2 regions of the Streptomyces sp. NPDC025833 genome follow, and region 1 is predicted to be linked to the other one. Evidence: riboswitches for the same ligand, from Rfam matches in the RefSeq annotation. Region 1 holds a riboswitch; the other holds the start of a gene.
The links. A riboswitch is a leader RNA that binds a small molecule or an ion and turns the genes downstream of it on or off. The one in region 1 is predicted to bind cyclic di-AMP.
Positions count from the first base shown of each region.

Region 2: linked by a shared signal. The riboswitch ahead of ACZ4K2_RS13920 (transglycosylase SLT domain-containing protein) and the one ahead of ACZ4K2_RS15335 (M23 family metallopeptidase) in region 1 are both predicted to bind cyclic di-AMP.

Region 1 is NZ_JBVHNF010000008.1:15,713-23,316, reverse strand. Features, by position in the region: gene ACZ4K2_RS15345 (dihydrofolate reductase family protein) at 53-1,186, shown strand; tRNA gene ACZ4K2_RS15340 (tRNA-Met) at 1,242-1,315, opposite strand; cyclic di-AMP (ydaO/yuaA leader) riboswitch at 1,626-1,792, shown strand; gene ACZ4K2_RS15335 (M23 family metallopeptidase) at 1,802-2,869, shown strand; gene ACZ4K2_RS15330 (aldo/keto reductase) at 2,939-3,883, shown strand; gene ACZ4K2_RS15325 (PrsW family intramembrane metalloprotease) at 3,900-5,225, opposite strand; gene trmB (tRNA (guanosine(46)-N7)-methyltransferase TrmB) at 5,267-6,094, opposite strand; gene lhgO (L-2-hydroxyglutarate oxidase) at 6,128-7,345, opposite strand; gene ACZ4K2_RS15310 (MFS transporter) at 7,436-7,604, opposite strand, start outside.
Region 2 is NZ_JBVHNF010000007.1:115,582-123,185, reverse strand. Features, by position in the region: gene ACZ4K2_RS13945 (flavodoxin family protein) at 1-284, shown strand, start outside; gene ACZ4K2_RS13940 (ABC transporter permease) at 355-1,239, opposite strand; gene ACZ4K2_RS13935 (ABC transporter ATP-binding protein) at 1,226-2,344, opposite strand; gene ACZ4K2_RS13930 (LolA family protein) at 2,386-3,642, opposite strand; gene ACZ4K2_RS13925 (polyprenyl synthetase family protein) at 4,086-5,096, opposite strand; cyclic di-AMP (ydaO/yuaA leader) riboswitch at 5,689-5,860, shown strand; gene ACZ4K2_RS13920 (transglycosylase SLT domain-containing protein) at 5,866-6,348, shown strand; gene ACZ4K2_RS13915 (HAD family hydrolase) at 6,375-7,202, opposite strand; gene fahA (fumarylacetoacetase) at 7,473-7,604, shown strand, end outside.

The DNA.
Region 1 (7,604 bases):
CCCGCCGGCCGACCGCTCCCGCGGCCGGCCGCCTCCGGAAGAGAGAGTGCCGATGCCCCTGCCGTACGTGCTGCTGTCCGCCGCCGTCTCCCTCGACGGCTACCTGGACGACACCGGCCCCGAACGGCTCCTGCTGTCCGGCCCGGCCGACTTCGACCGCGTCGACGCGGAGCGGGCCCTCGCCGACGCCGTCCTCGTCGGCGCCGGCACGATCCGTGCCGACGACCCCCGGCTGCTGGTGAACTCCGCCGAGCGGCGCGCTGCCCGGCGCGCGGAGGGCCGGCCGGAGTACCCGCTGAAGGTCGCCGTCACCGGCTCCGGCGACCTCGATCCGGACGCCCGCTTCTGGCACACCGGCGGCGAGAAGGCCGTCTACACGACCGACGGGGGTGCGGAGCGGGCCGCCCGCCGCCTCGGGCACGCCGCCGACGTCGTCCCCCTCGGCCCCGCCCTGGACTGGCGCGCCCTGCTGGAGCACCTGCACGACGTGCGCGGGGTCGGGCGGCTGATGGTCGAGGGCGGCGGCACGGTCCACACCCAGCTCCTGCGGCAGGGGCTCGCCGACGAGCTCCAACTGGTCCTCGCCCCGCTGTTCGTCGGCGACCCCGCGGCGCCCCGGCTGTTCGGGCCGGGCGGCTACCAGGGCGGACGGCTGCGGCTGCTCGACACCCGGCGGATCGAGGACGTCGTCCTGGTCCGCTACGCGCCCACCGCCCCCGGCACGGGCACGGTCCCCGTCGCCGCCGACCGCCACTGGCTGCGCACCGCGTGCCGCCTCGCGGCGCTCTGCCCGCCTTCGGGGACGGCGTTCAGCGTGGGCGCGGTCGTGGTCGCCGCGGACGGCACGGAGCTGGCCCGCGGCCACTCGCGCGAGGGCGGCGACCCCGTGGTGCACGCCGAGGAGGCGGCCCTCGCGAAGATCGACGCGGCGGACCCGCGGCTGGCCGGTGCCACGGTCTACAGCAGTCTCGAACCCTGTGCCCGCCGTGCCTCCCGCCCCGCCCCCTGCGCCGAGCTGATCCTGCGGGCCGGGGTGCGCCGGGTGGTCACCGCCTGGCGCGAACCCGACACGTTCGTGGCCGGCGCCGACGGCACGGGACTCCTGACCGCCGCCGGGGTCCGGGTCGTCGTCCTGCCCGAACTGGAGGCCCTCGCCAAGGCGCCCAACGCCCACCTGCCGGACTGAACGCGAAAACACCCGGGGCCCGGAATCCAATGGATTCCGGGCCCCGGGCCTTCAGTAGCGGGGACAGGATTTGAACCTGCGACCTCTGGGTTATGAGCCCAGCGAGCTACCGAGCTGCTCCACCCCGCGTCGTTGTGTGACCAGCATACGTCATCCGCGGGGCGCTCCGCACATCGGTTTCCCCGGCCCCCGAGAACCGTGACTTTGGGTGACCAGTCGAGCGCCGTACGCATCACCGCTGAGTCACCATCAAAACCGTCGGTGACTACTGAACGCTTCCATGCCGCGGTCAACTCGCCCTTTTTGGCGGAGTAGTGGGTGATGGATCCGTCGCGGAAAACGTCGATGATCAAGCCGGACGGGCTTGGAAAGTCACTGGCGGGTCTATTAACGTTCGATAACGCAGCGCGGTCGTCCCAGCCGTCACCCGAGACGGCTCCGTGCGCATGCGCCTAATCCCGCAAGGGAGCCGGGGAACCACTACTTTGGGGTGAATCACGCGGATACGGCCGTGAACTCGCGGAGTCCACGACCGGTATACGCGCGTAGGAGACCTTCCTGCTCCGAACCCGTCAGCTAACCCGGTAGGCGGAGGAAGGAAAGGAGTACGCCCGCGTGGCGTCCAACCGGCCTGTTCCCGAAGCCCCGTTCACCCCGGCCCAGCGCGAGCCCGACACCTTCGGCTACGGCGCCTACCGCGCCGAGGAGGGGCCCTGGGAGGAATGGAATCCCACCGAGGACTCCGTCACCCCGGTCCGCGGCCGGCACCGCGTCGCCAAGCAGCGCGGCGGCTTCGCGCGCAGCTCCACCGTCCTCGGCGTCGGCGTGATCGCCGCGGTCGGCGCGGGCGGCATGGCGAGCGCCAACACCGGCAAGCCGCCGGTCTCCCTCACCCTGCCCGACCTGCCCTCCGTCGGCTCGCTCCTCGGTGACGAGGCCGAGCAGGCCCCCGAGGCCGTGGCCACCACGCTCAGCACCGTCGCCGTGGACTCCGCCGCCGACGACGCGCGGTCCGGCGACGCCGGCGAGACCCTGCGCAACCGGATCATGGCCCAGGCCGAGCAGCAGCAGGGCCAGGCCGAGAGCAGGGCCACCGCCGCCGCGTTCGCCGCCGCCCGCAAGCAGAGCGCCGACGCGGCCGCCGAAGCGGAGCGGGCCGCCGCCGTCCAGGCCGCCGCCGCGAAGGAGAAGGCGGAGGCCGCCGCCGAGAAGGCCGAGGCCGAGGCGAAGCGGAAGGCGGCGGCGGCGGCCGAGGCGAAGCGGCTGGCGGAGCTGGCCAAGCAGTACGCGCTGCCGACCTCCGCCTACACGCTCACCTCGACGTTCGGCCAGGCCGGTTCGATGTGGTCCTCCGGCCACCACACCGGCCTCGACTTCGCCGCCCCCACGGGCACCCTGATCAAGGCCGTCCACGGCGGCACGATCACCGAGGCGGGCTGGGCCGGGGCCTACGGCTACCGGACGATCCTCACCCTGGACGACGGCACCGAGGTGTGGTTCTGCCACCAGTCCTCGATCAACGTCTCCGCCGGCCAGCGGGTCGCCACCGGCGAGGTCATCGGCCGCGTCGGCGCCACCGGCAACGTCACCGGCCCCCACCTGCACCTGGAGGTCCACCCGGGCGGCCAGCCCTCCGGCATCGACCCGATGGCGTGGCTGCGCGACAAGGGCCTCAACCCCTGATCCGCCTCCTCGGCGAACCCGGCGCCGGCGACGGGATGCGATCGTCCCCCGCCGGCGTTGACGTGACGTATGACGTCACTTCGTGAACTCGGCACTTCCGACCTCGAGGTCTTCCCGCTGTCGCTCGGCGGCAACGTGTTCGGCTGGACCGCCGACGAGCAGGCCTCCTTCGCCGTCCTCGACGCCTACGCGGCGGCGGGCGGCAACTTCATCGACACCGCCGACTCCTACACCGCCTGGATCGAGGGCAACCAGGGCGGCGAGTCGGAGACGATCATCGGCAGGTGGGTCAAGGCGCGCGGCAACCGCGCCGACGTCGTCATCGCGACCAAGGTCGGCCAGCACCCGGACCACCAGGGGCTGTCCGCCGCCACCATCAAGGCGGCCGCCGACGCCTCCCTGCGCCGCCTGGGCACCGACCACATCGACCTCTACTACACCCACTTCGACCAGCCCGAGGTGCCCGTCGAGGAGATCATCGGCGCGCTGGACGAGCTGGTGAAGGCCGGAAAGGTCCGGCACATCGCCGCCTCCAACATCACCGCGGAGCGCCTGGAGGAGTCCCTCGACTTCTCCGACCGCGAGGGACTCGCCCGCTACGTCGCCCTCCAGCCGCACTACAACCTGGTCTCCCGCGACACCTACGAGGGCCCCTTGCAGGACCTCGTCGCCCGCGAGGGCCTGTCCGCCGTCCCGTACTTCGCGCTCGCCGCCGGCTTCCTCACCGGCAAGTACCGGCCCGGCGCGACCGTCGACAGCGCCCGCGCCGGCCGGGCCCGGGAGTACGCGGAGTCCGAGCGCGGCCCGCGGGTCCTCGCGGCACTGGACGAGGTCGCCGCGGCCCACGAGGCCCCGGTCGCCACGGTCGCCCTCGCCTGGCTGGCCGCCCAGCCGACGGTCATCGCCCCCATCGCCTCGGCGCGCACCGTGGAACAGCTCCCGGCGCTGCTGGGCGTGGCGGACCTGAAGCTGACCGGCACCGAGGTCGCCAGGCTGACGGAGGCGTCGGCCTGACCCGCCCGCACCGGCCCTAGGACCGGTACGGGTTGTAGGGGGCGTACGGCGTGTACGGCGCCACCGGGCGGCCGTACGCCTGCCAGGGCCCCACGGGCACCGGCCCCCCGTACCCCGGCCGGACCGGTGCGGCCGTCCGCGCGGCGTACTCCAGGGCCGGCCGGGCCAGGTCCCGGCGCCGCCACAGCTCGTCCAGCAGCTCCCGCTCCCGGACGACGAAGTCGGCCCCGGCCCGGCCCGCGCGGCCGCGCCGCCGCAGGAAGGCGAGCGAGGTGGCGCACCTCTCGTAGCGCGCCACCTCCCGGGCCGCCGGGCGCCCGGCGTGGTGCCGGGCGTAGTCCCGGGCCATCCGCCGCGCCCGCATCGAGCCCAGGGCGAACGGTTCGGCCGGCCCCAGCCACCCGGCCAGCACGTAGGCCGGCAGCTCCGCGCGCACGATCCGCAGCTCCCGCTGCCGGGACCAGACCGCCAGCCAGGTCAGCAGCCCGAACGCCGGCACCATGAAGCCGCCGTACACGGCGAAGAAGCCGTACTGGCCGAAGGTCGCGGAACCGTTCCACAGGGCGTGCATGCCCATCGCGAGGAGCAGTCCGCCGGCCGGCAGCAGTACGCGCCGCACGTGCTGCCGGTCCGCGGACAGCGCGGCGGTGCCGAAGCCGATGCCGGTGAGGACGGTGAACAGGGGATGCGCGAACGGGGACATCACGATGCGCACGAAGAAGGTGGCGGCGGTGACGGAGGCGATGCCGCGGTCGCCGGTGAGCTGGTCGGTGCCGAAGGCCGTGCCGAGGTAGAGGATGTTCTCGGTGAACGCGAACCCGGTCGCGGTGACCCCCGCGAGCACCACGCCGTCCACGACCCCGGTGAAGTCGCGCCTGCGGAAGAGGAACACCAGCAGCACGGCGGCGGCCTTGGCGGACTCCTCCACGACCGGAGCTATCACGGTGGCGCCGAGCGTGTCGGCGCCGGCCGGATCCGCGGTCGAGGTGGCGATCCACCTGGTCGCGAAGCTGTTCGCCACGATGGCTATCAGCGCCGCCGCGCAGGCCCCCCAGGCGAAGGCGAAGACCAGGTTCCGCCAGGGGCCCGGCTCCACCCGGTCCAGCCACCGGAACGCGGCGACCAGCCACGGCACCGGCAGCACCGCCAGGCCGAGCCCGACGAGGAAGCCCTCCGTGCCGGTCTGCCGCCGGACGAGCGCGAGGATGACCAGGCCCGACAGCGCCAGCAGGGAGCTCAGCGCCCCGTACCGCACCCACCGGCGCTGCCACCAGTGCGGGTGGCGGAGCGCCCCGTCCCCGGGGGGCGAGGCGTACGTCGGGGGCGGAGGACTGGTGGCCACGGCATCGACCCTAACGGTGACGGGGCGAGGGGCTGATCGTTTTACCGGTCCCGGCCGGGCGGCACGCGCCGGAACAGCAGATCGTTCACCACATGACCCTTGTCCAGTCCCTGTCCCTCGAAACGGGTCAGCGGCCGGAACTGCGGGCGCGGCGCGAAACCGCCGTCCGCCCGGGTGTTCTCGAAGCCGGGGTGCGCGGTGAGCACCTCCAGCATCTGCTCGGCGTACGGCTCCCAGTCCGTCGCGCAGTGCACGAGCGCCCCCGGCCGCATCCGGGCCGCGGCGAGCGTCAGGAACTCGGGCTGGATGAGCCGCCGCTTGTGGTGCCGCTTCTTGGGCCACGGGTCGGGGAAGTAGACGCGCAGCCCGTCCAGCGCGTCCGGGCGGAGCATCTCCCGCAGCAGGATGATCGCGTCGCCGTTGCCCACCCGGACGTTGGACAGGCCGCCCCGGTCCGCCAGGCTGAGCAGGTTGCCCTGGCCGGGCGTGTGCACGTCGACGGCGAGGATGTTGGTGTCCGGGTCGCCCGCGGCCATCTGCGCGGTCGCCTCGCCCATCCCGAACCCGATCTCCAGGACCACCGGGCGGTCGTTCCCGAACAGCTCGCCGAGGTCGATCACCCGCTGCCCGTCGATGTCCAGCCCCCACTTGGGCCACAGCCGCTGCAGCGCGTCGGCCTGCCCGGTCGTCACCCGGCTGCGCCGCGGCTGGAAACTGCGGATCCGCCGCTCGAAGTGCGATCCGGCGGGATCGGCCCTGGGCCCGTCGGGGAAGCGCGGCTCCCCCTTGGGCCGGGACGGCCGGACGGAGGCGCCGGGCGTGCGGGGGGCCGGGGGCGGGGCGTCGGGGGTGTTCAGGGAATCAGACACAGTACGACCGATTTTAGAGGCCCGGACCGGGCACTACGGCGTGCGCAGCATCGCCAGGGCCCGGCGCCCGATCTCCCGGCCGATCGGCAGCGAGGCGGTGGCCGCGGGGGAGGGCGCGTTCAGCACGTGCACGGCCCGCTCGCCCTCCTCGATCAGGAAGTCGTCCACCAGCGTCCCGTCGCGCAGCACCGCCTGGGCCCGCACCCCGGCCGGGGCCCGCACCAGGTCCGCGGCCCGCACCTCGGGCAGCAGCCGGCGCACCGCCTCCAGGAACGCCTCCTTCGACACCGAGCGGCGCAGCTCGCCCGCCCCGTACCGCCAGTGCCGCCGGGCGATCGCCCACGACCCGGGCCAGGCCATCGTCCCGGCCAGCTCCCGGGGGCGCACCACCCCCCAGTCGTACCCCTCCCGGGCCAGGGCCGGCACCGCGTTGGGGCCGACGTGCACGCCCCCGTCGACGCCGCGGGTCAGATGCACCCCGAGGAACGGGAACGCCGGGTCCGGCACCGGGTACACCAGCCCGCGCACCAGCTCGGGCCGCGCCAGCTCGTAGTACTCCCCGCGGAACGGCACGATCCGCGCCCCGGGGTCGTCGCCGGTCAGCCGGGCCACCTCGTCGCAGTGCAGCCCGGCGCAGTTCACCAGCACCCGGCCGCGGACCACGTCCCCGGCCGCGGTGAGCACGGCCACGCCCCGGTCCGCCCGGCGGTCCACCCGGACGGCCCGCGCGCCGTAGCGGATCTCCGCGCCGGACGCCCGCGCCAGCTCGCGCGCGACGCCCGTGTAGTCGCACACCCCGGTCGTGCCGACGTGTATGGCGGCGAGGCCGCGCACCTCCGGCTCGTACTCGGCGATCTGCGCGGCTCCCAGCTCCCGCACCGGGATGCCGTTCTCCCGGCCCCGCTGCACGAGCGCGTGCAGCCGCGGCAGCTCCTCCCGCTCGGTGGCGACGATCAGCTTGCCGGTGACGGCGTGCGCGATGCCGTACTCGGAGCAGAACTTCACCATCTCGGCGGCGCCGCGCACCGCGAACGTCGCCTTGAGCGAGCCCGGGCGGTAGTAGATCCCGCTGTGGATGACCCCGCTGTTGCGCCCCGTCTGGTGCCGGGCCGGCCCGGACTCCTTCTCCAGCACGGTCACGCGCGTGCCCGGCGCGGCGCGGGTGATCGCGTACGCCGTCGAGAGCCCGACGATCCCCCCGCCGATCACGAGCACATCACAGTCGTACGCCCCGGCCCGCACCTGCACCACCTCCGCTACTCGATAGTGCACTGCGCCACTGACAGCGGCTTCAAACGCCGTGCGGCAAGGGGACCGGCCGGGCGCGCGCCGGTGCGGCGCTCACGCCGGAGCCGCCGCCGCCAGCAGCGGGCGGGCCCGTTCCCGCAGCTCCACCACCCGCGGCTCGTCGCCGTACGGCTCCAGCCGGTGCAGCAGGTCCTTCACGTACTCCGTCGTCCGCGCCGACGAGATCCGCCCCGCGACCTCCACGGCCCGCACCCCCTGCTCG
Region 2 (7,604 bases), on a different contig from region 1:
GGCTGCGCACCCCCGGGGTCGACTTCAAGGCGACACTGGCCGGCCGCACGCTCTGGGGCGTCGCCGCGCTGGCGGACCGCGAGCCGTCCGTCGCCGATCCGTACGCGGGCACCCTCAACAACTCGGCCGCCTACATGGGCATGCGCTTCGGCGGGGTCCTGGTGGGCAGCGGCAGCAAGCCCGGTGACGTGCTGTCGGACAGCGGCGCGCTGACGCACGCGAAGACGTTCTTCGCGCAGGACGCGCCCCTCGCGCGCTTCCCCTACGAGACCGTCGGCGTCTGACGGTTCGTCCGGCCCCGCGGACCGGGGGGCGGGGCCGGACCGTCCGGCACCGGCCGGCGCACCCGGGCGGTCAGGCGCTGATGTCCTTCGCCGTGAACCGCGCCCAGGCCGCCGAACCGAACACGGCGGCGTACAGGGCCTGGAGGCCGAGGTTGCGCAGCAGGTCGTCCCAGTAGACGGGGTCGCGCATCAGGTCGGCGAACGACAGCCAGTAGTGCGAGAACAAGTAGGGCTGCACGGCGTGCAGCTGGGGTATCTGGTCGACGATCTGCACGGTGATGAGCAGGCCGACCGTCGTGGCCATCGCCGCGATGCCGCTGTTGGTGAGGGTCGACACGAACAGGCCGAGGGCGGCCACGCCGACCAGCGAGGCCGCGACGGCCAGGGCGATCAGCAGGGCGCGGCCCAGCCCTTCGGCGAAGCCGATCCGGGTGCCGGAGATCGTCGTCACCTCGCCGAGCGGGAAGAGCAGCGCGCCGACGACGAGCGCCGAGACGGTGACCACCAGCGTGGCCAGCACGCAGAAGGCCAGCACCGTCGCGTACTTGGTGAGCAGCAGCCGGGTGCGGCCGGCCGGGGCGACCAGCAGGTAGCGCAGGGTGCCCGCGCCCGCCTCCCCGGCGACCGCGTCCCCGGCGACGACCCCGACCGCCATCGGGAGGAAAAACGGCAGGGTCGCGGCCAGCGCGGTGAACACCAGGAACAGGCCGTTGTTGGTGATCTGCGAGATGAACGCCGGGCCCTCCCCGCCCCCGCCGCCCACCGGGCCGCCGTCCCGCGTCTCGATCCACACCGCGATCCCGACCAGCACCGGCACCGCGGCCAGCACCCCGAGCAGGGCGAGCGTGCGCCAGCGGCGGACGGTGGTCACCAGCTCGCTGCGCAGCAGCCCGAGCGCCCACAGGGGACTCGGGGCGCGTCCGGCGGCCGTCGGCGGCGAGTCAGCCCGCGACATCGAACCCCTCCCCGGTCAGTGCCACGAACGCATCCTCCAGCGAGGCGCGTTCCACGGTGAGGCCCCGGACCCGGACGCCCGCGGCGACCAGGGCCGCGGTGACCTCGGCGAGATCCCGGCCGGGCGGTTCGCCGGTGACCCGGTCGCCCTCGGCGGTCACGTCCCCGACGCCCAGCTCCTTCAGCACCCGGGACGCCTCGCCCGCGTCCGGGGTGGTCACCACCAGCCGGCCGCGCGCCCCGGCCGCCAGGTCGGCCACCGCGCCCTGGACGACGAGCCGGCCCTGCGCCATCACCGCCGCGTGCGTGCACACCTGCTCGATCTCGTCGAGGAGGTGGGAGGAGAGGAAGACGGTCGTACCGTCGGCGGCCAGTTCCCTGACCAGGGTGCGGATCTCGCGCATGCCCTGCGGGTCCAGGCCGTTGGTGGGCTCGTCCAGGACGAGCAGCCGGCGCGGCTGGAGCAGGGCGGCGGCCAGGCCCAGGCGCTGCTTCATGCCGAGCGAGTACGCCCTGGCCTTCTTGCCCGCGGCGGACGCGAGGCCCACCCGGTCCAGCGCCGCGGCGACCCGCGCGCGCCGGGTGCGCGGGTCGGCGGTCGGATCGGCGGCGTCGTAGCGGATCAGGTTGTCGCGGCCGGAGAGGAAGCCGTACAGGGCGGGGCCCTCGATGAGCGCGCCGACCTGCGGGAGCACCGCGCGGGACGCCCGGGGCATGGGACGCCCGAGCACCCGCGCGGTGCCCGCGGTCGGCTCGATCAGGCCCATCAGCATGCGGATGGTCGTGGTCTTGCCGGAGCCGTTCGGGCCGAGGAAGCCGAAGACGCTGCCCGCCGGGACGGTCAGGTCGAGACCGTCCACGGCGAGCTGTCCGCCGCGGTAGCGCTTGGTGAGACCGCGCGTGGCGATCACGTGCGGGTCCCCGGCGGCCGGACCGTCCGCCACCGCGCCCGCGGGCGCGGGCCCCGGCCCCCCGGAGGACGCGCGCTCCGGCGCGCGCTCCGGGGCACCCGCGGGTGCGCGCACCGGCTCCCGGCCCGGGGCGGGCGCGGGCGCGCCGGCCGGCTCGCGGTCGGCTCCACGCCGCGCGGCGGACGGTCCGTCCATCGGTCCCCCCTCGTCTCCTCGTCCCCTGCGGCCCCTACGGGTCACTTCCCCGCGTCGGCCGCCTTCACCAGGGCGTCCTTGGTCACCGCGCCGGCGTACACCTTGCCGTCCTCGGTGATCAGGGCGTTGACCAGGCGCGTGGAGAAGACCGTGCCCTTGCCGAACTTCCCGGAGACCGAGTCGCCGAGGGAGCCCAGGAAGCCGCCGAGGTCGCCGCCCCGGGAACCGGTGGGCAGGCCGCCCTTCGCCCCGCTGTCGAAGGTGGCGATGGACGTCCAGCCCTCGCCGAGCACCTTCGTGCCCCGCCCGTCACCGGGGAGGCCCTCCATGCCCTTGCCACCGCCGGGAAACCCTTCCATGCCCTTGCCGCCGCCGGGACGGTCGCCGCGTCCCGGGGTGTGCTCGGGCGCCTTGGCGGCGTCGTCCCCCTCGGTGACCTTGGCGCCCTTGGGCGGGGTGAAGTCGAAGGTGGAGGCGGCCGGCCGGGCGAAGGAGACCCGGGTGAAGCCCGCGTCGACCACGGCGGCACCGCCGCTCTTCGGGGTCAGCGTGAACTTCAGCGGCAGGCCCGTCCGCGCGTCCACCGCGATGCTGATCGCGCCGACCGTGCTGTCGGACTGCCGGGGCCGGATCAGCAGCTTGTAGGCGTCGCGTCCGGCGACCTGCGCGGTGCCGTCGACGGTGACGGACGTGGTGTCGTCCACCGCCTTCAGGGCCTCGTCGGCGAAGTCCTTGGGCGTGGCCGGGGGTTGGGCCTCGCGGTTCTTGCCGGTGGCGGCCCCGGTCGAGTGGTAGACCTCGTTGCTCCTGCTGTCGTAGCCCCAGACGTCCTTGCCGTCGTGGACGAGGCTGTACTCGGCGCCGCTCTCCAGCAGCGACAGCTTCTGCCGGTCGGGGCCGTCGGCGGCGACGCGCAGGGTGTGGGTGCCGGACAACAGCCCGGTGAGCTTGGACCGCGGGTCGGCGGAGGACCCGTCGCCGGCGCCGCCGCCCGCCCCCGGGACCAGGCCGTCGCCCAGACCGCCGAGGTCGGGCAGGCCGAGGTCGGTGCTGATCTTCACGGTGCCGGACAGCCGCTGCACGTCCGACCTGGCCATCTTCTCGATGAGCTGCTGCGTGCTGATCTTCGGCAGGTCGGGGTCGCCGGAGTCGGCGAGCGCCGGGACGAGCCCGATCGTGGCCGCCGCCACCCCCACCACCGCGACCGGCACGGCGTACCGTGCGGCCTTGCGCCGTCCGGAGCCCGGGTCCTCGTCCCGCGCGGCGCCCACTGCGTCGTCGGATTCGTACGGTGCCATGTGTGCCTTACCTCCGTCGTCGGCGGCGGCTGTTCTCACGCTGGTCCACCTGAGCCGCCATTCTCACCCGAATCGGTGAGGAGTGGTGATTTCCGTGATTCCCATATGACCAAATCGGCCGCGCGGACGCGTCAGCCCTCGGAGGCAACTCGGTGTACGACTGCGGTATGACACAGGGCGACGGCGCCCTACCTCTACCCGTAGGGGTCGTGCGGGACGGTACCGCCATATGGGTGTGCGCCCGGGGCGGGAGAGGTGCGCGCGGTGGGGGCGTGCCCCGGTGGTCGGTGAGACGCGCGGTGAGGGGCGTACGCCCGGGCTCCGCGGCGCGCTGGGGGCTCGGCGGAGCGTCACGGGCCGGTGGAGCGTCACGGGCTCGGCGGGACGTGCGATGAGGGGGCGCGGTGGGAGGGCGCCGGGGGCGCGGGCCGCGCCCGGCCGGGTCAGCCGGCGCGGTGGACCACCGCGTCGCACAGTTCCACCAGCGCTGCCTTGGCGTCGCACTCGCGCAGCGGGGCCAGTACGGCCCGCGCCTCCTGCGCGTAGCGGACCGTGTCCCGGCGGGCCTGCTCCAGCGCGGGGTGCGCGCGCAGGCCGGCCAGCGCCTCGGCGAGCCGGGCGTCGTCGGTGAGATCGGAGGCCAGCAGTTCGCACAGCGCGACGTCCTCGGCCAGCCCCAGCTTGGCCGCCCGCTCGCGCAGCCGGAGCACCGGCAGGGTCGGGATGCCCTCGCGCAGGTCGGTGCCCGGGGTCTTGCCGGACTCGTGGGAGTCGGAGGCGATGTCCAGTACGTCGTCCGCGAGCTGGAAGGCGACCCCGAGCCGCTCGCCGTACTGGGTGAGCACGTCGACGACCGTCTCGTCGGCGCCGGACATCATCGCGCCGAACCGGCAGGCCACCGCCACCAGGGAGCCCGTCTTGCCGGCGAGCACGTCCAGGTAGTGCTCGACCGGGTCACGCCCGTCCGAGGGACCCGCGGTCTCCAGGATCTGGCCGGTGACCAGCCGTTCGAACGCCAAGGCCTGCACCCGGACCGCCTCCGGGCCGAGGTCGGCGAGGATCTGGGAGGCGCGGGCGAAGAGGAAGTCCCCGGTGAGGACCGCGACGGAGTTGCCCCAGCGCGCGTTGGCGCTGTCCACGCCGCGGCGGACGGCCGCCTCGTCCATGACGTCGTCGTGGTAGAGCGTCGCCAGGTGGGTCAGCTCCACGACCACCGCCGACGGCACGATGCCCGGCGCGTAGGGGTCGCCGAACTGGGCCGCGAGCATCACCAGCAGTGGCCGGAATCGTTTCCCGCCCGCACGGACCAAGTGCTGCGCGGCCTCCGTGATGAACGGGACCTCGCTCTTGGTGGCATCGAGCAAGCCTTCCTCGACAGCCGTCAATCCGGCCTGGACATCGGCTTCCAGAGCCTGGTCCCGCACGCTCAGCCCGAACGGCCCGACGACGGTCACGAGGGGTCTCCTGTCTGCTGGTGTCTGCTGGCGATTACACGGTTTGTCGATAGGTCGCTGCCATCACTCAAGTCAGCGTATCCGGTCCTGTTTCGATCACCGATAGCGCCCACCGGTCCAGCCTGGGCGGTATCGGACCAGGACCGGCATGGTTTTGATCACATAGTAAGAACGGACATTTACCGACTTAACAGTAATCCGGGCACTGTGTCGCCACCTCTCCGCACCCTTTTCGGCCCACCGGCCCCTGTCGATCGACGCGAGACCGGTGAGCGTCGCGCCGCGGATTCCATCACCACGCGGACTTCGGGCCCGAATCCCACTCATCCCTCATGTCTGAATTAGCGTATTTTGCTATTTCGTGAGTTGGGTCACTCTCCCCGTCGTCACGGACGGCCCGCCGAAACCCCTCCATCTTCGCGCCCCGTAAGCGAGTTGAGGGTTGGCGATCGCAAAGGATCAAGCACCCCATACGCTGTCGATCAAGGTCAAATCGCACGTTGTGTGAAACCGGCCCTTGTTCCCGGCATGTGCTCTCGCATACGTTCCGGGCCGTCGGGCGGACGCCGAATCCTGCCGCCGCCCGCATACCCATCCACGAACTCATTCGCACGGCAGGAGCGGGGGACCCAGGTAAGTCGCCGGTCCGGACGGCATTCGCCGCCCGGGACGGCTCGGGGTGAAGCCGTGCCTCCTTCGGGGCACGGCCGGGCACCTCCCCGCCCGAACCCGACAGCTCACCTCGCAGGCGCCGGAGAGGAACACCGCCATGCCTGCAGCCGTTCAGCCCCGCCGTACCCGGAACACCCGCCTCGTCCGCACCCTGGCCGCCGCCGGCACCGGTGCCGCCGTCCTCGCCCTGCCGGTCGTCGGCGCGACCAGCGCCTCCGCCGCCCCCACCGGCACCACGACGGCCGTGTCCGCCGGGTACACGAACAACCTCGACGGCTGGATCCGCCAGTCGCTCGCGATCATGGCCGAGAAGCGCATCCCGGGCACCTACAACGGCATCTACCGCAACGTCATGCGGGAGTCGTCGGGCAACCCCTCGGCCATCAACCTCTGGGACTCCAACGCCGCCAAGGGCATCCCGTCCAAGGGACTGCTCCAGGTCATCGACCCGACGTTCAACGCGTACCACGTCGCCGGAACGTCCTTCAACATCTACGACCCGGTCGCGAACATCACCGCCGCCTGCAACTACGCGGCCGCCCGGTACGGCTCGATCGACAACGTGTCCAGCGCGTACTGACGGCCGGCGGGCCGGCCTGACGGGAGCTACCGGAAGGCCGGCCGGTCGGACGGGAACAGTCTTTCGAGGACGACGGCGATGCCGTCGTCCTCGTTGGACAAGGTGACCTCGTCGGCCACCGCCTTGAGTTCGGGGTGCGCGTTGGCCATGGCGACACCCCGCCCGGCCCAGTCGAACATCGGGACGTCGTTGGGCATGTCGCCGAAGGCCAGCGCCCGTTCCGCGCCGATCCCGAGCCGCTCGGCGGCCAGGGCGAGCCCGGTCGCCTTCGTCACCCCGCTCGGTTGCAGCTCCACGGTGCCCGGCCCCGACATGGTGACCGTGGCCAGCGAATCCACCACCGAGCGCGCCACGGCCGCCAGCTCGTCGTCGGACAGGACGGCGTGCCGCAGCAGGACCTTGCTGATGGGGCGGCGCCACAGGTCGTCGCGGCGGCCGACCCGCACCGCGGGCAGCGACGGGTGGGGCATCCGGTAGCCGGGCTCGATGAGGGTGAGCCCGTCCACGCCGTCCTGGTCGACCGCCGCGTAGACCTGCCCCACCTCCGCCTCGATCTTGCCGAGCGCGGCCTCCGCCAGCCCCCGGTCCAGCCGGACGGACCACACCAGGCGGTCCGTCCCGGCGTCGTAGACCTGCGCCCCCTGACCGCACACCGCCGGCCCCGTGCAGCCGAGGGCCGCGAGGAGCGGCCGCACCCGGGGAGCCGGCCGCCCGGTCACCACCAGGTGCCGGGCACCGGCGCGCGCCACCCGCGCGAGCGCGGCGAGCGACCGGTCGGAGACGGTGTCGTCGCCGCGCAGCAGCGTCCCGTCCAGGTCGGTGGCGATCAGTGCATATGCCGGGGAGGGGTCCATGATCAGAGAATACGGACACCTCGCCCGGCCGACTCACCGGTCTTTCCCCATACTTACGTGCTGTTCGCCCCCAAGTGCCCCTCGGCCGAGCCCCGATGACGACCAGTTCCGCGTGCGGAAGGGGGAATCGGCCGGGAGCCGCCGCGCGGGCGACCTGCCGAGGACAGCGGGAGGCACTGCCCAAGACACGTGGGACAGCCGTAACGTGTGCCGCGACCACATGGAACGCACTGCCATGCATGGCCCCGGATGAGAGTGAGGCAGCACCCCATGCCCCCCTTCGACGTCCCCGAGGATGATCCCTTCGGCCCGCACAACCTCCCCTACGGCGTGTTCACGCCCTCCGGCGGCACGGAGCGGAGGATCGGCGTCCGACTCGGGAACCACGTCCTCGACGCGGGC